DNA from 4 places in the Pantoea sp. X-Soil-YNGN-844 genome. Region 2 is predicted to be linked to each of the others. Evidence: predicted binding sites of a transcription regulator. Region 2 holds the regulator's gene; each other region holds the start of a gene.
What was found. Region 2 encodes CRP, which controls carbon source genes, mostly activating them, when cyclic AMP is high. Its sites were predicted from a motif close to ATGTGANNNNNNTCACAT; they were not measured.
Positions count from the first base shown of each region.

Region 1 (4,753 bases), 1.9 Mb from region 2:
TTTTGCCTGGGTCGGGTCGCACTATGACCGCGTTCTTGGCTTCACCTGCCTGTCACTGGTTTTCACCCTGATTGCCGTATTCTTAAGCAGCCTGCGCAGCAGCGGCCTGCATTTCCTGCCGGTTGCGGTCGGCAATGTGTTAGTGATGCTCGCTTATGGCGGATTATTAAATGCGTTCCGGCGCTTCTGCGGTAAACCTATCGGCACGCACTGGCTACTGGGTGCGCTGCTCTGGGCACTCCTCTGCTGCTTTCCGGCGTTTTATCACAGCTTACCCAAACGGGTACTGGTATTGTGCATCGCCTGCGTCGCCTATACCGCCGCACTGATCCAACTGGTCTGGCTGGCGCGTGACACGCTGAAAGCCACTTTCTGGCCTGCCCAGTTGCTGCTGTGGATCCACCTGCTGTTTCATCTGGCGCGCATGTTTCTGGATAGCGCCATTCCCAGCACGCAACCCGGGGCGATTGGCGGGTCAGACTTTTCGGTTTACGTGATTCTGGAATCCATTCTGTTTGTCATCGGCCTGACGTTTACCATTCTGGCCATGGTAAATGAGCGGATGCAGATAGCGTTAAAACACACTTCCCTGCACGATCCGCTGACCAGCGTCTGGAATCGCCGCGCCTTATTTACTGAAGCCACAAAAATTGTGGCGCGCTGCCGCCGTCAGAACCGACCGTTCAGCGCAATACTGTTCGACCTCGATCATTTTAAAAGCATCAATGATCGATATGGCCATCATCAGGGCGACCAGATTTTAATTCACTTTTGCGAAATAGTCAGAGAATTGATACCGGCTGAGGGGCGTTTTGCACGACTGGGCGGAGAAGAGTTTGCGGCCATCGTTCCGGCTGGAGCACGGGATGCAGAGGCGTGGTGTGAGGCGATCCGGCTGGCGGTCTGTACATCGCAACCCAATGACATAGCTTATTCAGTCAGCATTGGCTTTGCCACGGTCACGCAGGGCCAGCAGGATTTTGAGAGTTTACTGGCGCTGGCAGATGCAGCGCTCTATCACGCGAAAGCCAGTGGCCGGAACTGCACTGCGCAGCATCCGGTCCCGGCAGCCATCAGTTAGTGGTGGGAATTGGGTGTCCGGCGGCAGCGCTTGTCATAGTGACGCAGCCAGTAATAGCGATCTTCAATTTTTTCACGGCCACTGATACGCGCGCCCACCAGCCACATCAGTGCGCCAATAAAGATGCTCAGAATGGCGCCCTGCGCCAGAAACTGCGGCAAATCGAGTGTCGGCAGCTGGTTCATGATTGAAAACCCAACACCCAGCACCATTGTGACTAATCCCAGTACCATCAAGCTGTTACCCGCTACGCGGCAGTGTTGATGTTTCATGCTGCACCTCCATCCATATGAGTTAATAACCGCACACAATGTTAAGTGCCATAAGTTTAGGCAATGGCTGAAGTCCACGTTGCGGACTGGATCACACATCAGCTATAAAGAATGACCTGGCCCTGAATGCAGCCTGTTGATTCAGATGGAAAATGATTAATCACCGTTCTGAACCATTTCAATGCTTGTGCTTTGTCATCTCGCCTGTGGCGAAGTAAACTAACGCCCTTTCGCGATAACAGCAGGATAATCATTGTGAGCAGCATTAAACTGATTGTGGGACTGGCCAATCCGGGCGCTGAATATGCCGCCACACGCCACAATGCGGGTGCCTGGTATCTGGATCTACTGGCTGAACGCCACAATCAGTCACTGAAAGAGGAAAGCAAATTCTATGGCTACACCGCCCGCCTGGCGATAGCCGGCGAGGATGTGCGCCTGCTGGTGCCGACCACCTTTATGAACCTGAGCGGTAAAGCGGTGGCGGCGATGGCGACCTTTTATCGCATCGCACCAGAAGAGATTCTGGTGGCGCATGATGAACTCGATTTGCCACCCGGTGTGGCGAAGTTCAAGCAGGGCGGCGGCCATGGCGGCCATAACGGCCTGAAAGACATCATCAGCAAGCTGGGCAACAACAACAATTTCCATCGGCTGCGCATCGGGATCGGGCATCCCGGCGATCGCAACAAGGTGACCGGATTTGTGCTGGGCAAACCGCCCGCCAGCGAGCAGAAGCTGATTGATGATGCCATTGATGAGGCGGCGCGCTGCACCGAACTGTGGCTGAAAGAGGATCGCATCAAGGCAATGAACCGGCTGCACGCCTTCAGGCCTGCTTAAACGCCCGAATCGTCGTGATTCCGTGTATAATGCGCGAAATTTTTCCATTCGTCTCCGACAGTCCGCCCTCTGGCGCGCTGTCCATCCAGTTATAAAGGGTATTAAACCATGGGATTCAAATGCGGTATCGTGGGCCTGCCGAACGTCGGTAAATCCACTCTGTTTAACGCGCTGACTAAAGCGGGCATCGAAGCGGCTAACTTCCCGTTCTGTACCATTGAGCCAAACACCGGCGTGGTACCCATGCCTGACCTGCGTCTGGACCAGCTTTCTGAGATTGTTAAGCCACAGCGCGTGGTGCCGACTACCATGGAATTCGTCGATATCGCGGGCCTGGTGAAAGGGGCGTCCAAAGGTGAAGGCCTGGGTAACCAGTTCCTGACCAACATCCGCGAAACCGAAGCGATCGGCCACGTAGTGCGCTGCTTTGAAAACGACAACATCATCCACGTTGCGGGCAAAGTGAACCCGGCGGAAGATATTGACGTCATCAACACCGAACTGGCGCTGTCCGATCTGGAAACCTGTGAACGTGCGATTCAGCGTGTGCAGAAGAAAGCCAAAGGCGGCGACAAAGATGCCAAAGCCGAGCTGGCTGCGCTGGAGAAGTGCCTGCCGCATCTTTCTGAAGCGGGCATGCTGCGTTCACTGGATCTGGATGCCGACGACAAAGCGGCCATCCGCTATCTGAGCTTCCTGACCCTGAAACCAACGATGTACATTGCCAACGTCAATGAAGATGGTTTCGAGAACAACCCGTACCTGGATCAGGTGCGTGCGATTGCCGAAGCAGAAGGTTCAGTCGTCGTGCCGGTGTGCGCCGCCGTTGAGTCGGACATTGCCGAGCTGGAAGATGAAGATCGTGAAGAGTTCATGGCGGAGCTGGGACTGGAAGAGCCGGGCCTGAACCGCGTTATCCGCGCCGGTTACTCGCTGCTGAACCTGCAGACCTATTTCACCGCTGGCGTGAAAGAAGTACGTGCATGGACTATCCCGGTCGGCGCAACCGCTCCACAGGCAGCCGGTAAAATCCATACCGACTTCGAGAAAGGCTTTATCCGCGCCCAGACCATCGCGTTTGAAGACTTCATCGCTTACAAAGGCGAACAAGGTGCAAAAGAAGCCGGCAAGATGCGTTCAGAAGGTAAAGAGTACATTGTGAAAGATGGCGATGTGATGAACTTCCTGTTTAACGTCTGATTGGGTTGTTGTTTCATGAGGTTTTAGCAACCTCATGAAATCTGACAGACACCTTAAAACCCACGCAACTGCGTGGGTTTTTTTAATGCCGTATCAATATTGCCTGTCTGCACATTCCGGCAACGCCGTAATGAGTATCTTAAAAAAATATTGTTCCAGCCCCGCTCATTCTTCGCACAAGTCAGCAAACGAACCCGTTGCAACCTAAGCGCCATACTCTCACCTGCTCTTCACCCGAAATCGGCACGTATTCAGCCCCCCATGAACTGCGTTTCACACTGCCGTGCTATCTCCCACAGTCTGTTACGGATCACCTGCTTCAGTTGCAGCGTAGACTGCGACTGTGGCTGGTCACGACGGCTGATCAGCATCACTTCAAACGGCAGAGGTTGCGCAATGGGCAGCAGCTTTAGCTGTTCGGCATAGCGACAGGCGGTGAAGAGATCCACAACGCCCACGCCGCCGCCTGCCAGCACCATATCGGCAATGACCGAGTAGGTTTTGATCGACAACGAAACGGCGGGATTCAGTTTCTTATCACGCAGCGCACGATGCAGGACGCGTCCAAGGGGATCCTGAGCCTGCATCATCAGTAAATTATTGTCGCATAACCATTGCAGCGTAACGGGTTCATGCCGGGGATGATGGCGCGGTAGCAGCGCCACCATGGAAGACTGAAACAGAGGTTCAGCCAGCAGATCCGCATCGACCTGCTGACCGAAGACCAGCGCGAAATCGAGCTGATTTTCCAGAATCATCTGGCATAAGGTACTGAAGTGCTCGGTGACCAGTTCGACACTGACCGAGGCCATCTGTTGCCGCCACGTGACCAGCGCCGGGGCCATCACCATCTGACCAAAGGCGTGCGCCGCGCCAACGCGCACTAACTGCCCTTCACCACGCCGCAGCTGTTCAGTGAGCTGGGTAATGGATTGCAGACGCTGGCAGAGATCGTCGATTTCAGGCAATAGGCGTCGCCCTTCTGCCGTCACACTCATTCCCTGGATACGTCGCTCAAACAGCGCAAATCCCAGTTGCTGTTCAGCGTGATTCAGCACACGGCTGATATTCGGTTGCGACACATTCAGCAGGCGCGCCGCTGCGCTGATGCTGCCGGTCTGTACGATGGCCTGAAAGACCTCTATATGGCGGAGCCGCATGATGATTTATCCTGGATGGAATACCGGACCCGGAGGCCTCTCCGACAGGCTGCACCGGCGGAGAGTGAAAGTAATTGTTCCCCTGTTGCAAAAACTGTACCGCAAAACCAGCGCAGGCTCAGCGACCTGTCACGCACCTGTTCGCATCCGGCAGTCCCGTCTGAAGCCTCTACAGAGAGCGGGGCTCGCGCTGCCAT
Region 1 covers NZ_AP036007.1:1,709,805-1,714,557, reverse strand. The annotation lists gene AC6I8C_RS07960 (GGDEF domain-containing protein) at 1-1,081, shown strand, start outside; gene ychH (stress-induced protein YchH) at 1,078-1,353, opposite strand; gene pth (aminoacyl-tRNA hydrolase) at 1,609-2,196, shown strand; gene ychF (redox-regulated ATPase YchF) at 2,305-3,396, shown strand; gene AC6I8C_RS07940 (LysR family transcriptional regulator) at 3,648-4,556, opposite strand.
Region 1: a site for CRP is predicted at 1,433-1,450, ahead of pth (aminoacyl-tRNA hydrolase). Genes of this name have one in related genera too.

Region 2 (4,753 bases):
CTCACTGGCAGCGACTCGATCTGCCGGATGGCGACTTCGTTGATCTCGCCTGGAGCGAAGATCCACAACTGGCGCAGCATAAACCGCGCGTCGTGCTGTTTCATGGGCTGGAGGGCAGCTTTCACAGCCCCTACATTCATGGCCTGATGAACATCTGCCGTGCGCGCGGCTGGCTGGCAGTGGTGATGCATTTTCGCGGCTGCAGCGGCGAACCTAACCGGCTCAATCGCATCTATCACTCCGGCGAAACGGAAGATGCCCGCTTTTTCCTGCACTGGCTGCGTACCCGCTGGGGCCAGGTGCCGACCGTCGCCATCGGTTTTTCGCTGGGCGGCAATATGCTGGGCTGCCTGCTGGGCCAGCAGGGCGCAGCTGCCGAAGTGGATGCAGGCGTCATTGTCTCCGCCCCGCTGCTGCTTGAGCCGTGTAGCGTAAAACTGGAACGCGGCTTCTCACGCTTCTATCAATACTATTTGCTGGCGCAACTGAAGAAAAATGCCCGCCGTAAACTGCACGCCTGGCCGGACACGCTGCCGGTCAATCTGGCGCAGCTAAAAGCACTGCGGCGACTGCGCGATTTTGATGATGCGATTACCGCCCGTGCCCACGGTTTTGTCGATGCAGCCGATTACTATCATCGTGCCAGCGCCATGCCCTGGCTGAAGCACGCAGAGAAACCGCTGCTGATCATCCACGCCAAAGACGATCCCTTTATGAGTGATGAGGTGATCCCGCACAGCAGCCAATTATCTGCCACTATTACTTATCAACTGACACCACACGGCGGCCACGTCGGTTTTGTCGGCGGGACATTACGCCAGCCCGAAATGTGGCTGGAACAGCGCATCCCGCAGTGGATCGCCCCTTTTCTGGATAACTGATCTCGTGATTATTCCCTGGCAACAAGTCTCTCCTGAGACCCTTGAAAATCTGATTGAAACCTTTGTGCTGCGTGAAGGCACTGACTATGGCGAGCATGAACGCAGCCTGCTGGACAAGGTGGCTGATGTGCGACGCCAGTTGGAAACCGGTGAAGTAGTGCTGGTGTGGTCGGAACTGCATGAATCGGTCAATATCATGCCGCGCAAAGAATTTCGTGGCTGATGCACCCGGCACCCTTTCATGATAACAATGCTCATCGTCCGACCTCACAGGGAGCTTTTCTATGTCTGCACGTCATCCCATTATCGCGGTGACCGGTTCCAGCGGCGCAGGAACCACTACCACCAGCCTGGCATTCCGCAAAATCTTTCAGCAGCTTGACCTGCATGCGGCGGAGCTTGAAGGTGACAGCTTTCACCGCTTTACCCGCCCGGAAATGGATATGGCGATTCGTAAGGCGCGCGACCTGGGACGTCATGTCAGCTACTTCGGCCCGGAAGCCAATGACTTTGGTCTGCTGGAGCAGAGCTTTAAAGAGTACGGTCACAGCGGGCAGGGGCAGTCGCGTAAATATCTGCACACTTACGATGAGGCGGTGCCGTGGAACCAGGTGCCCGGCACCTTTACGCCCTGGCAGCCGCTACCGCAGAACACCGATATTCTTTTTTATGAAGGATTGCATGGCGGTGTGGTGACGGCGCAGCACAACGTGGCGGAACAGGTCGATCTGCTGGTGGGCGTGGTACCGATTGTTAACCTGGAGTGGATTCAGAAGCTGGTACGCGACACCGGCGAGCGCGGTCATTCACGTGAAGCAGTGATGGATTCCGTGGTGCGCTCAATGGAAGATTACATCAACTTCATCACGCCCCAGTTTTCACGCACCCATATCAACTTTCAACGCGTTCCAACCATCGATACTTCCAACCCGTTCGCAGCCCGCGCCATTCCGTCACTGGATGAGAGCTTTGTGGTGATCCACTTCCAGGCACTGGAAGATATCGACCTCCCCTACCTGCTGGCGATGCTGCAGGGCTCGTTTATCTCGCACATCAATACGCTGGTGGTGCCTGGCGGCAAAATGGGTCTGGCCATGGAGCTGATCATGGGGCCGCTGGTGAAACGGCTGATGGAAGGTAAACGGATAGAGTAAGAGTTCAGAAATGGTTTCTTCAAACCTATAACAAAGCCAAAGCACGGTAAATCTGACAGCAACACGAAAGCTCAACACGCAGGGAACCGGGTCAGAAGAGGAAAGCGTCCCGCGCCAGGACGGCGCGGGAAGAGCATGCCATGGATGGCGGATTTTGCGTCTTTCCGATCTGACCCGGTTCTCTGCGCCGGCACAGTCTTAAAGCAACCTGCATCAGACACTGGCAGTGAAGTTAGCAGGTCTGGGATAACCCTTGCGACTGTTACAGCTCAACCACTTCATAGCTATGCGTCATCGTCACACCTTTACCCAGCATGATGGCCACCGAGCAATATTTTTCAGCCGAAAGATCCACCGCGCGTGAGACCGCTTTATCCTGGAGCGCTTTGCCACTCACGATAAAATGCAGGTTGATGTGCGTAAAGATTCGCGGCGCCTCTTCACGACGTTCTGAGGTCAGTTTTACTTCACAATCAGCCACATCGTTGCGGCCTTTTTGCAGAATTGAAACCACATCAATCGCGCTGCATCCACCCGCCGCCATCAGCACCATCTCCATTGGGCTGGGCGCTTTATCACCCGAATTGCCATCCATCAGTATCTGATGGCCGGATGAGGATTCTCCGAGGAATGTCAGCCCTTCTACCCATTTCACTCTTGCCTGCATGATTTTTGCTCCGGAATACGCTGTTTTGTCGCCAGAGTACGCTTTCACCTGGTAAACAGCAATCCAGAGAAATCCGCCCGTAGCTGAAGCGAGACAACAGAAGACAGTCGGCAAAAGCTGTGCTACAAACAGTGCTGAAAATATTTTTCGTCACCCGATGGCGAAGCCGGGAAGAATGATGCGCACTGCGCCTGATGCGGCCCGAATAATTTCCTGAAAAGGAAACGCTTGAAGCTTTCACCGCCTGACAGGGAAAACTGCCCCCTGTATTTTGGGCACGATTACAACAGAGGATAATAGCGAATGGTTCTCGGCAAACCGCAAACAGACCCTACACTCGAATGGTTCCTGTCCCATTGCCATATTCACAAGTATCCATCCAAAAGTACGCTGATTCACCAAGGTGAAAAAGCAGAAACGCTTTACTACATCGTGAAAGGTTCCGTCGCGGTTCTGATTAAAGATGAAGAAGGCAAAGAGATGATTCTTTCCTACCTGAATCAGGGCGATTTTATTGGTGAGCTTGGCCTGTTCGAAGAAGGTCAGGAGCGCAGCGCCTGGGTACGTGCGAAAAGCGCGTGCGAAGTGGCGGAGATTTCTTACAAGAAATTCCGTCAGCTGATCCAGGTTAACCCCGACATCCTGATGCGACTCTCCTCGCAGATGGCGCGTCGCCTGCAGGTCACGTCTGAAAAAGTGGGTAACCTCGCTTTCCTCGACGTCACCGGACGCATTGCACAGACTCTGCTTAACCTGGCGAAGCAGCCAGATGCCATGACGCATCCCGACGGCATGCAAATTAAAATCACTCGTCAGGAAATTGGCCAGATTGTGGGTTGTTCACGTGAAACCGTGGGCCGTATTCTGAAGATGCTGGAAGATCAGAACCTGATCTCCGCACACGGCAAAACCATCGTCGTTTACGGCACCCGCTAATTCCTGTCATCCACGGCGTGATGGCAACATCACGCCGTTATTGTTTGTGTTGGGCCGATGTGGCGTCGAATCATTTACCATCCTGAAGTTAACTACGCCTTGCGGCAAACGCTGGTGCTCTGTCTGCCGGTGGCACTGGGCTGGCTGGCTGGCGACCTGCAAAAAGGTCTGCTGTTCTCGTTAGTGCCCGCCTGCTGCAATATCGCCGGTCTGGATACCCCGCATAAACGCTTCTTCAAACGTCTGATTGTGGGCGGCAGCCTGTTTGCCCTCGGCAGCTTTCTGATTCAGTGGCTCACTCTGCATGCGATTCCACTGCCGCTGATCCTCTTCGCTATGCCTTTGCTGCTTGGCGTCACCGGTGAGATTAGCCCGCTGCATGGCCGTCTGCTGCCCGGCACCCTTATTGCCGCGATCTTTACACTCAGCCTGATTGGCCGCATGCCCATCTATGTCACTCCGCTGCTCTATATCGGCGGCACGCTCTGGTATGGGGTATTTAACTGGTTCTGGTTCTGGCTGTGGAAAGAGCAGCCGATGCGTGAGAGCCTGAGCCTGATCTACCGCGAGCTGGCCAACTACTGCGACGCCAAATATACCCTGCTGACGCAGCTGACCGATCCCGAAAAAGCGCTGCCGCCGCTGCTGGCTCACCAGCAGAAAGTGGTCGATCTGATCAACACCTGTTATCAGCAGATGCACATGCTGTCGGCCAGCCGCGATCACAGCCATAAGCGGCTGACGCGCGCTTTCCAGGTGGCACTCGATCTGCAGGAGCATATCTCGGTCAGCCTGCACCGCCCGGAAGAGGTGCAAAAGCTGGTGGAGCAGAGCCATGCTGAAGCGGTGATCCGTTGGAATGCCAAAACCATCTCGGCCCGGCTGCGGGTACTGGCGGATAACATCCTTTATCACCAGTTACCCGACCGCTTTGCGATGGATAAACAGCTCGGCGCGCTGGAGAAAATTGCTCATCAGCATCCCGATAATCCGGTGGGTAACTTCTGCCTTTATCACTTCAACCGCATTGCGCGCGTGCTGCGCACCCAGAAGCCGCTTTACCAGCGCGATCTGATGGCAGACCGCCAGCGCCGCCTGCCGCTGTTACCGGCGCT
Region 2 covers NZ_AP036007.1:3,651,803-3,656,555, forward strand. The annotation lists gene AC6I8C_RS17025 (hydrolase) at 1-881, shown strand, start outside; gene AC6I8C_RS17030 (YheU family protein) at 886-1,104, shown strand; gene AC6I8C_RS17035 (phosphoribulokinase) at 1,166-2,035, shown strand; gene AC6I8C_RS17040 (OsmC family protein) at 2,298-2,702, opposite strand; gene crp (cAMP-activated global transcriptional regulator CRP) at 3,006-3,638, shown strand; gene AC6I8C_RS17050 (YccS/YhfK family putative transporter) at 3,696-4,753, shown strand, end outside.

Region 3 (4,753 bases), 150 kb from region 2:
GATCAATGCCGCACCGGGGGTATTGATTATTGCGATACTGACCGGCATCGCACGGCTAACCGTTTTGATCTCTACCTGCGGAATAAAACCGATCGCCTCACCACCACCTATAAGCTGGTGTATAAGCACGCGGATGCGAAACTGTTTGCTAATAAGCATGATGACTATGAACAGGAGTTACAGTTCGATTATGCGCTTGGCAACGATCGCGTCTGGGTGCCTTACGTCACCTTTGGCGATATCGGACGTTCTGCTACATCGAGCGAACGCCAGTTGCGGCTGCGCACCGGTATTCTCTATATCTATCGGTAAGTGCTGCCGGGAGGCGGGCGAGACTGCCCGCCATGACATTACTGCGCTTCGGCCAGCTCGCGCAGATACTGGAAAATCTGACGGGCAGACTTCGGCGGCTTGTTGCCCGCTTTCTCTTTCTGCGCGTTACGGATCATGCTGCGTAACTGCTGACGATCGGCATCGGGATAAAGCGCAATCACGTCGCTCATCGCCTCATCACCTTGCTCAATCAGACGATCGCGCAGCATTTCCAGTTTATGGAACAGCGCAACCTGCTGGTTGTGGCGATTCTTGAGCTTATCCAGCGCAATGCGGATAGGCTCCACATCAATGCTGCGCAGCAGTTTACCGATCAGCTGCAGCTGACGGCGGCGACCCTCTTTCCTGATGCGCTGTGCCAGTTCGATCTCGGTGCGCAGGCGCTCATCCAGCGGGATTTTATCCAGCGAGTTTTTACCCAGATCAACCAGTTCGGCTCCCAGGCGCTTTAACTCTTCTGCATCGCGTTTAATTTCACTCTTACTGACCCAGATAATCTCTTCATCTTCTTCTTCGTCATTATCTGGCACATCGTCGAGCCACTCATCGGGCTGTCTGGTCATTTCCGGGCTCCCAAAAAAAAGAGGCTAATCCTACCAGTTTATCGGGTGACTGCGAAATTGTTCTCTGACTCTGATAGACTCAAATCATTCACACATAAGATTAGACGGCAGGTCGATGAACGTATCTACTCAGGTTGCAGAACAGCGAAAAGTACTGGAGCAGGCCATTGCGCAGGCACTTGAACTGGCTAAAGCAAGCACTGACAGCGCGGAAGTGGCTGTCAGTAAGACCACCGGCATCGGGGTCAGCACCCGTTATGGCGAAGTGGAAAACGTTGAATTTAACAGCGACGGTGCGCTGGGCATCACCGTTTATCATCAGAATCGTAAAGGCAGTGCCTCATCGACCGACCTCAGCCCGGATGCGATCAAACGTACCGTGCAGGCGGCGATTGATATTGCCCGCTACACCTCGCCCGATCCGTTTGCCGGTCTGGCCGACGCAGAGCTGCTGGCCTATGATGCGCCGGATCTGGATCTTTACCATCCGTGGGAAATTGACGCTGACCGCGCCATTGAACTGGCCGCGCAGGCGGAGCAGGCGTCGCTGCGTGCCGACAAGCGAATTACCAACACCGAAGGCGGCAGTTTCAACAGCCACGTCGGCATTAAAGTGTTTGGCAACAGCCATGGAATGTTGCAGAGCTACTGCTCAAGCCGCCATTCGCTCTCCAGCTGCGTCATCGCTGAGCAGGATGGCAATATGGAGCGCGACTACGCCTATACCATTGGCCGTGCGTTTGAAGATTTGAAAAGCCCGGAGTGGGTAGGAGCCGAGTGCGCGCGCCGTACACTCTCCCGTCTGGCCCCGCGTAAACTGCCGACCATGAAAGCCCCGGTAATTTTTGCCGCTGAAGTGGCGACCGGCTTGTTTGGTCATCTGGTTGGTGCGATCAGCGGTAGCAGCGTTTACCGTAAATCGACTTTCCTGCTGGATTCAATGGGGCAGCAGATTCTGCCGGAGTGGCTCACCATCAGTGAACAGCCACACCTGCTGAAAGGGCTCGCCTCCACGCCGTTCGACAGCGAAGGAGTGCGGACTCAGGCGCGCGACATCATCAAAGATGGCGTATTGCAGACCTGGCTGCTGACCAGCTATTCCGCACGTAAACTGGGTCTGACCAGCACCGGTCATGCTGGTGGTATTCATAACTGGCGCATTGCGGGTCAGGGCCACAGCTTTGACGACCTGCTGAAGCAGATGGGAACCGGATTAGTGGTGACCGAGCTGATGGGCCAGGGCGTCAGCGCCATTACTGGTGACTACTCACGCGGTGCAGCCGGTTTCTGGGTTGAGAATGGCGTCATTCAGTACCCGGTCAGCGAAGTCACCATTGCCGGCAATCTTAAAGAGATGTGGCACAACATGGTGACCATCGGTGACGATATTGAAACCCGCAGTAATATCCAGTGCGGTTCCGTGTTACTGCCTGAGATGAAAATAGCGGGACAATAAAGATGAATTCCTGAAGCAGCCTGTTGGCTGCTTTTTTTTCATCACAATAAAAAGGAAATAATGATGCGTAAGCATGTGATTGCAATGTTGTCGGCTTCTCTGTTGTTCTCCAGCGTCAGCCTCTATGCGGCAGATCTGGAGCAGGATATGGACACGCTCAATGCGAACCTGAAAATCGTTAAGAAAACGGACAGTGCGCAGGAAATGCAGCAGGCGTTAACCAAAATGCGAACCGCGGCGCAGGATGCCAAAAAGTCGACGCCTGATAAGCTGGAAGGTCAGCCTGCTGACAGTGCGCAGCTCAAAGACTACCACGCGGGCCTTGACTCACTCATCGCACAGATTGACGTGGTCAGCGCGCTGGCGAAAGCCAACAACGTGGACGGCGCAAAGCGCGAAGCCGCTAAATTTGATGACATCCGTAATACCAACCATAAGAAATTCCGCTAATCCGACCGCCGGTCAGCCCGACCGGCGGTTTTTACCATCACTTCTGCTTATCACCGCACCGTAAACCACCGCCCGGCAGTCTGGTTGCCGCACAACTTTACCGCCTGGCAAAGCTAACGCCATCATTTTGCGCATTTTGCGACGCATATCACATTTAGCGTGCAGCCTGCGATCTGGCGCACAACCTTCACTTCAATTTCCACTTACTGCTGGAAATGTTGCCTCTCCACAGCCGGGGTGATGACCGCTAATTTATTTCTAACGCGAATTATCCGGTTTAACAGGAGTAGCAAGGTGAGCAATAACGGCGTCCCGGTGTATGAAGCGCCACCGGAGAAAGTGCAACAGCTGGCTGACAGCGTAATGACGCAGATTGCGGCGATCTATCAGCAGCATGGCATTCAGCCCAATGCGGTCCAGCAGCAGATGCTGCAATCGCATGTCGGTGCCATGGCGTCACGCTCGCTGAGCGGGGAGCCACTGCCGGAAGTGGAAGCGGAGCTGTTTGAGGATATTCCGCCTGAAACGGTCGCGCTGGCGCAGCAGGTCGTCGACCTGTTCGGCAATCTCCCCCGCGAAGAGGCCTGGCTGCTGTCAGTGCATATTGAAGTCGCGCGATCAAATAACTGAAGAGGAACACACCATGGTAACAGTAGTGATTGGCGATCGTTTAGGTAAGGGCCAGAAAGTGGCGGCGGGCATCGAGAAAGCGGGTGGTCGTGCTGTCGTGGTGCCAGGCGTGGCCGCTGACATGAAGCTGGGTGACGTGATGAAAGCAGAAAACGCCGATTTCGGCATCTCGTTCTGCGGCAGCGGCGGCGCGGGTGCTATCACCGCGCAGAACAAATATGGCTACAAAGCCAAACACGGCATGCGTTCTGTTGACGAAGGCGTCACCGCCATCAATGAAGGCGCCACCGTGCTGGGCTTCGGCTTTATGGATAAAGAAGAGTTAGGCGAGCGGCTGGTGCAGGCCTGGAACAAGAAGCACGGCAGCTGATTATGAAAGAACACTACGTTACCCAGGTGACGGTTGAGGGCAAAGGCGACACCAAAGCGAAAGCCTTTGCCGATGCCCTGAGTCGTGTGCAGAACCAGGTTCTGCGCGCGACGCAAAAAATTCTGCTGCGCATCGAACCTCAGGATGTCCGGGTGCTGCGCGCGCAGGAGAGCGTCAGAACCGAGAAGTTTCTCTTTTTCTTTCTGGCGCGCCAACGGCGGAGCTTCAGCGTGACGCTGGAGATCACCGTCAGCGTCACCGTTTTCGACACCGAGCAGGTGACGTTCACGGCGGCATCATAAAACAGAACCTGTTTACATCAGCCCGCCGTTTGCCCATTCCACTGCTGTAGCGATAGCGCGGCGGTCAGGCCGGGGCGATGCGGCGACGCGGATAGGGCGGGTAAAAACGACAACAAGGTACAACAACATGTTTTTAATCATTTTGTTTAAGTCGTTGATCATTGGGGGCCTGGTTGGCGTCGGCGTTGGCGCAGGGGCTGCACGTATGTTCCACGCGCCCACCACCCAGGGCATGGGGGCCTTTCGTACGCTGGGCGAGCTGAACTCGTGTGAAGGCGATCCGGCATCTCACTTCTCCTTTGGTCTTGGCTTCTTTTTCAATGCCTGGGCATCGTCTGTCGCAGCCGGTTCATTCACGCAGGATGTGGACCATCGCATCATTCCAAACTGGGGTGCGGCTGCCCTGATGGTGAAGAATCGTAATGTGGCGGAGACGCTGCACGATCCGAAAAAAATGGCCGTCACCTGCGGCATCATCGGCATGATCGTGGTCGCCTTCCTTAACTCTACCGCCTCTGCTGTGCCGGCTGCGCTGCAGGTGACGGCGGTCAAAGTGCTGGTGCCCGCCGCAAACCTGCTGGTGAATACCGTCATGCCGGTCATCTTCTGGCTGGCGGCGATCGATGCCGGCAAAAAGTCAGGCTTCTGG
Region 3 covers NZ_AP036007.1:3,506,759-3,511,511, reverse strand. The annotation lists gene AC6I8C_RS16250 (oligogalacturonate-specific porin KdgM family protein) at 1-312, shown strand, start outside; gene yjgA (ribosome biogenesis factor YjgA) at 351-896, opposite strand; gene pmbA (metalloprotease PmbA) at 1,012-2,352, shown strand; gene cybC (cytochrome b562) at 2,416-2,802, shown strand; gene AC6I8C_RS16230 (glycine dehydrogenase) at 3,097-3,432, shown strand; gene AC6I8C_RS16225 (SFCGS family glycine-rich protein) at 3,446-3,802, shown strand; gene AC6I8C_RS16220 (DUF4312 family protein) at 3,805-4,104, shown strand; gene AC6I8C_RS16215 (DUF4311 domain-containing protein) at 4,232-4,753, shown strand, end outside.
Region 3: a site for CRP is predicted at 2,939-2,956, ahead of AC6I8C_RS16230 (glycine dehydrogenase). Genes of this name have one in related genera too.

Region 4 (4,753 bases), 2.8 Mb from region 2:
TTTCTGCTGCGCAAACGGCCTCTTCCGAAAGCCAGCAACTGCCAAGCCTGGCTCCCATGCTGGAGAAGGTGATGCCGTCTGTGGTCAGTATCAGCGTTGAGGGCACCACCACAGTAAAAACCCCACGCATGCCGCAGCAGTTTCAGCAATTCTTTGGCGACAATTCGCCATTCTGTCAGGACGGTTCCCCGTTCCAGGGTTCACCCATGTGCCAGAACGGTGGCGGTGAAGGTGGTAATGGTGGCGCACCCGCCCCTGATACCCAGCAGGAAAAATTCCGTGCACTGGGATCGGGCGTGATTATCAACGCCGAAAAAGGCTACGTGGTGACCAACAACCACGTGGTGAATAATGCCACCAAAATTCAGGTGCAGCTCAGCGACGGTCGTCGCTATGACGCAAAAGTCATTGGCAAAGATCCGAGTTCCGATATTGCGCTGGTGCAGCTGCAGGACGCTAAAAACCTGACCGCAGTGAAAATCGCCGACTCTGACAGCCTGCGGGTGGGTGATTACACCGTGGCAATCGGTAACCCGTATGGACTGGGTGAAACCGTAACCTCCGGTATCGTCTCGGCACTGGGACGCAGCGGCCTGAATGTAGAAAATTACGAAAACTTTATCCAGACGGATGCGGCGATTAACCGGGGCAACTCCGGTGGTGCGCTGGTTAACCTCAACGGTGAACTGATTGGGATTAACACCGCTATTCTGGCGCCGGATGGCGGCAACATCGGTATCGGCTTTGCTATTCCGAGCAACATGGTGAAAAACCTGACGGCGCAGATGGTTGAGTTTGGACAGGTTAAACGCGGCGAGCTGGGCGTGCAGGGCACGGAACTGAACTCCGAACTGGCAAAAGCGATGAAAGTCGATGCACAGCGTGGTGCATTTGTCAGCCAGGTACTGCCAGATTCTGCAGCTGCAAAAGCGGGCATCAAAGCGGGTGACGTGATTGTCTCCATGAACGGCAAACCGCTGAGCAGCTTTGCTTCGCTGCGTGCAGAAGTGGGTTCACTGCCGGTTGGCACTACCCTGAAACTGGGCCTGCTGCGTGACGGCAAACCGGTCGATGTTTCTGTTCAGTTGCAGCAGAGCAGCCAGGCGAAAGTGCAGTCCGCCACCATTTACAACGGCATTGAAGGGGCTGACCTTAGCAATGTTGAAACCGGTGATAAAGGCGTTCGCGTTGATAATGTGAAAGCGGGCAGCGCCGCAGCGCGTATCGGCCTGAAGAAGGGAGACGTGATTCAGGGCGTTAACCAGCAGCCGGTAACCAACCTCGGCGAGCTGCGCAAAGTCCTTGATACCAAGCCAGCCGTTCTGGCGCTGAATGTGAAGCGCGGCGACAGCAGCATCTACCTGCTGATGCAGTAACGGAACGACCACTGATGAAGAGGCGGACTGCGGTCCGCCTTTTTTATGTCCGGCATTTGCCCTGGCAGAGTGTGATGCTCACCGCAAATTCGGCAAATGACCGCCTGGCTCTGTGCAAATGCACAATGTTCTGCCTGCTTTCCATGCGTATTCTGTTTCTCCCCCCTCTTTTTCAGGAGTAATGGATGGCTACCTATCACCTTGATGCCCGGCTGGCACAGGATATCGTGGCGCGCACCATGAAAATTATTGACAGCAATGTCAATGTGATGGATGCGCGGGGCCGTATTATCGGCAGCGGTGACCGGGAACGCATTGGGGAGTTGCACGAAGGTGCGCTGCTGGTGCTTTCGCAGGGTCGCGTTGTCGACATTGATGAAGCGGTGGCTAAACATCTTCATGGCGTACGGCCCGGCATTAACCTGCCGCTGCGCATTGATGGTGACATCGTCGGGGTGATTGGCCTGACCGGCGAGCCGCTGGCATTGCGGCACTACGGCGAGCTGGTCTGCATGACCGCAGAGATGATGCTGGAGCAGGCGCGGCTTCTGCATATGCTGGCACAGGACAGCCGTCTGCGTGAAGAGCTGGTGCTGAATCTCATCCGCAGCGATACCCTGTCGCCACAGCTGACCGAATGGGCTCAGCGGCTCGGCATCGATCTCAACCAACCGCGTGTGGTGGCCGTTCTGGAGGTGGATAGCGGTCAGCTTGGCGTCGACAGCGCGATGTCAGAGTTACAGCAGCTGCAAACGCTGCTGACCACACCGGAGCGCGATAATCTGATCGCCATTGTCTCACTGACCGAAATGGTGGTGCTGAAACCAGCCCTGAATGGGCATGGACGTTACGATCAGGATGATCATCGCCGCCGCGTTGAGCAGTTGCTGCAGCGGATGAAAGAGAGCGGACATCTTCGGATGCGCATCGCGCTGGGTAACTTCTTTACCGGGCCGGGCAGCATCGCACGCTCTTATCGGACGGCGCGCACCACCATGATGGTGGGCAAGCAGCGTATGCCCGAAGTGCGTAGCTATTTTTATCAGGATCTGGTGCTGCCGGTGCTGCTCGACAGTCTGCGCGGCGGCTGGCAGGCCAATGAGCTCGCCCGGCCGCTGGCGAAGCTCAAGAGCATGGATAACAACGGTTTGCTGCGCCGCACGCTAATCGCCTGGTTCACCCATAACGTCCAGCCGAGCGCTACCGCACGTGCACTGTTCATTCATCGCAATACGCTGGAGTACCGTCTGAACCGGATTTCTGAACTGACGGGACTGAATCTGGGCCATTTTGACGACAGGCTGCTGCTCTATGTGGCTTTGCAACTGGATGAGCAGGGGTAGAGGGCAGGTTTGCGGCATAAAAAAAAGGCCAGCAAAGCCGGCCTCTTGTGTCGGACAGGACATTAACGGCTGTTACGGGTTAATTTTTCCAGGTCCGATTCAATTTCCGAGATCTTGTGGGCGACCACGCTTTCCAGGTGACGCAGGTCATCCAGAATTTTGCGTTTCAGATCCACTTCAACCTGATCGCGCTGGCAAATCTGGTCCAGTTCATCGATAACATAACGCAGATTCGGGCTGATTTCCTGAACTTCTTTGTAGCCCTGCGTCGCGTGATCGGCAACGACAGTTTTACGCTGGCGCGGATATTTGAATTTAACGCTCTTCGCGAAAAACTCGCCTTTATCTTTGCGGAAGTAGATCTTCAGAATGTCGTTATTGGCTTCCTGACGCAGGCTGTAGCGGTCAATGTCGTCCGGGTTACTGATACCTAAGCTTTTCAGATTGTCATACATAGCGTTGTTTCCATCAAAAGTAAGAAGCGCGCAGACTTGTTCATGACGTCCGTCAACTGTAGACATAAATAAGCGGGATGAACATTGCGCGACAGGATTTAACTGGCGCGGATTATGACCTGGATAAAAACTAAACGCATCAGTTAATTCGCGGCGCGAAGCATGTTATTTGATAATGACTGTAAAGAAAAGATGACGGGCTGGTTTCCAGCCCGTCAGTTAAATCAGTCGATAGTGCGCAGCAGTTCGTTGATACCGGTTTTACCCAGCGTTTTCGCATCCACTTTCTTCACGATAACGGCACAATAGAGGCTGTAGCTGCCATCCTTAGACGGCAGGTTACCTGAGACCACGACGGAGCCGGCAGGCACACGACCATAATGTACTTCGCCTGTTTCGCGGTCATAAATTTTGGTGCTCTGACCGATGTAAACGCCCATTGAGATCACTGAGCCTTCTTCAACAATCACGCCTTCAACGATTTCAGAGCGTGCGCCAATGAAGCAGTTGTCTTCGATAATGGTCGGGTTGGCCTGCAGCGGTTCCAGCACGCCACCGATACCCACGCCGCCAGAAAGGTGAACGTTTTTACCAATCTGTGCACAGGAGCCAACGGTCGCCCAGGTGTCCACCATGGTGCCTTCATCCACGAAGGCGCCAATGTTGACGTAAGAAGGCATCAGCACCGTGTTGCGGGCGATATAGGCACCCTCACGCACAGCCGCAGGCGGCACGACGCGGAAGCCTGCTGCTTTGAAACGCGTTTCATCCCAGCCGGCAAACTTCATCGGCACTTTGTCGTAAAAGCGGGTTTCTGAACCTTCCATTACCTGATTGTCATTGATGCGGAAAGAGAGCAGCACTGCTTTCTTCAGCCACTGATGCGTTACCCACTCGCCGTCGATCTTCTCAGCAACGCGCAGCTCACCGCTGTCCAGCAGAGAGATCACCTGGTTGATGGCATCACGGGTTTCGCTGTCAACGCTGGCAGGTGTGATGTCAGCGCGACGTTCGAAGGCGGATTCAATAACGCTCTGTAACTGTTGCATATTTTTTTCCTGATCTGTCATGTGCGATGCCGGGCAATAACCTGGCACAAGTAAAGAGATTAATGTTTACAAATCGAGTCTGGTCACACTTTATCGTTTGGATTAAGGGCCTCTGTCAACCGTTGTTGCAACGCTTTGCGCATTTCTTCGTCCAGCGCCTGACGTTCACTGTTAGCCAGAATAAACAAATCTTCAACTCGCTCGCCAATGGTGCTGATGCGTGCGCCGTGCAGTGAGACACCGAGATCGGCAAAGACTTCACCCACGCGCGCCAGCAGGCCAGGCTGATCCAGCGCCACCAGTTCAAGGTAGCTGCGACGGTCGGTGTGCGTCGGCAGGAAATTGACCTCGGTATCCACGCTGAAATGCCGCAGTTTGGCCGACGGACGACGGGTTCGTGGCGGCACCCAGTCAGACTGGGTGATCGCCTGCTCAAGCGCCTGAATGATCATCGGATGGCGATCCGGCGACAGCGGGCTGCCATCCGGTTCCAGCACAATAAAGGTATCCATGGCCATGCCGTCGCGGCT
Region 4 covers NZ_AP036007.1:813,731-818,483, forward strand. The annotation lists gene degP (serine endoprotease DegP) at 1-1,376, shown strand, start outside; gene AC6I8C_RS03545 (CdaR family transcriptional regulator) at 1,562-2,719, shown strand; gene AC6I8C_RS03550 (DUF3461 family protein) at 2,782-3,174, opposite strand; gene dapD (2,3,4,5-tetrahydropyridine-2,6-dicarboxylate N-succinyltransferase) at 3,399-4,223, opposite strand; gene glnD (bifunctional uridylyltransferase/uridylyl-removing protein GlnD) at 4,307-4,753, opposite strand, start outside.
Region 4: a site for CRP is predicted at 1,446-1,463, ahead of AC6I8C_RS03545 (CdaR family transcriptional regulator). Genes of this name have one in related genera too.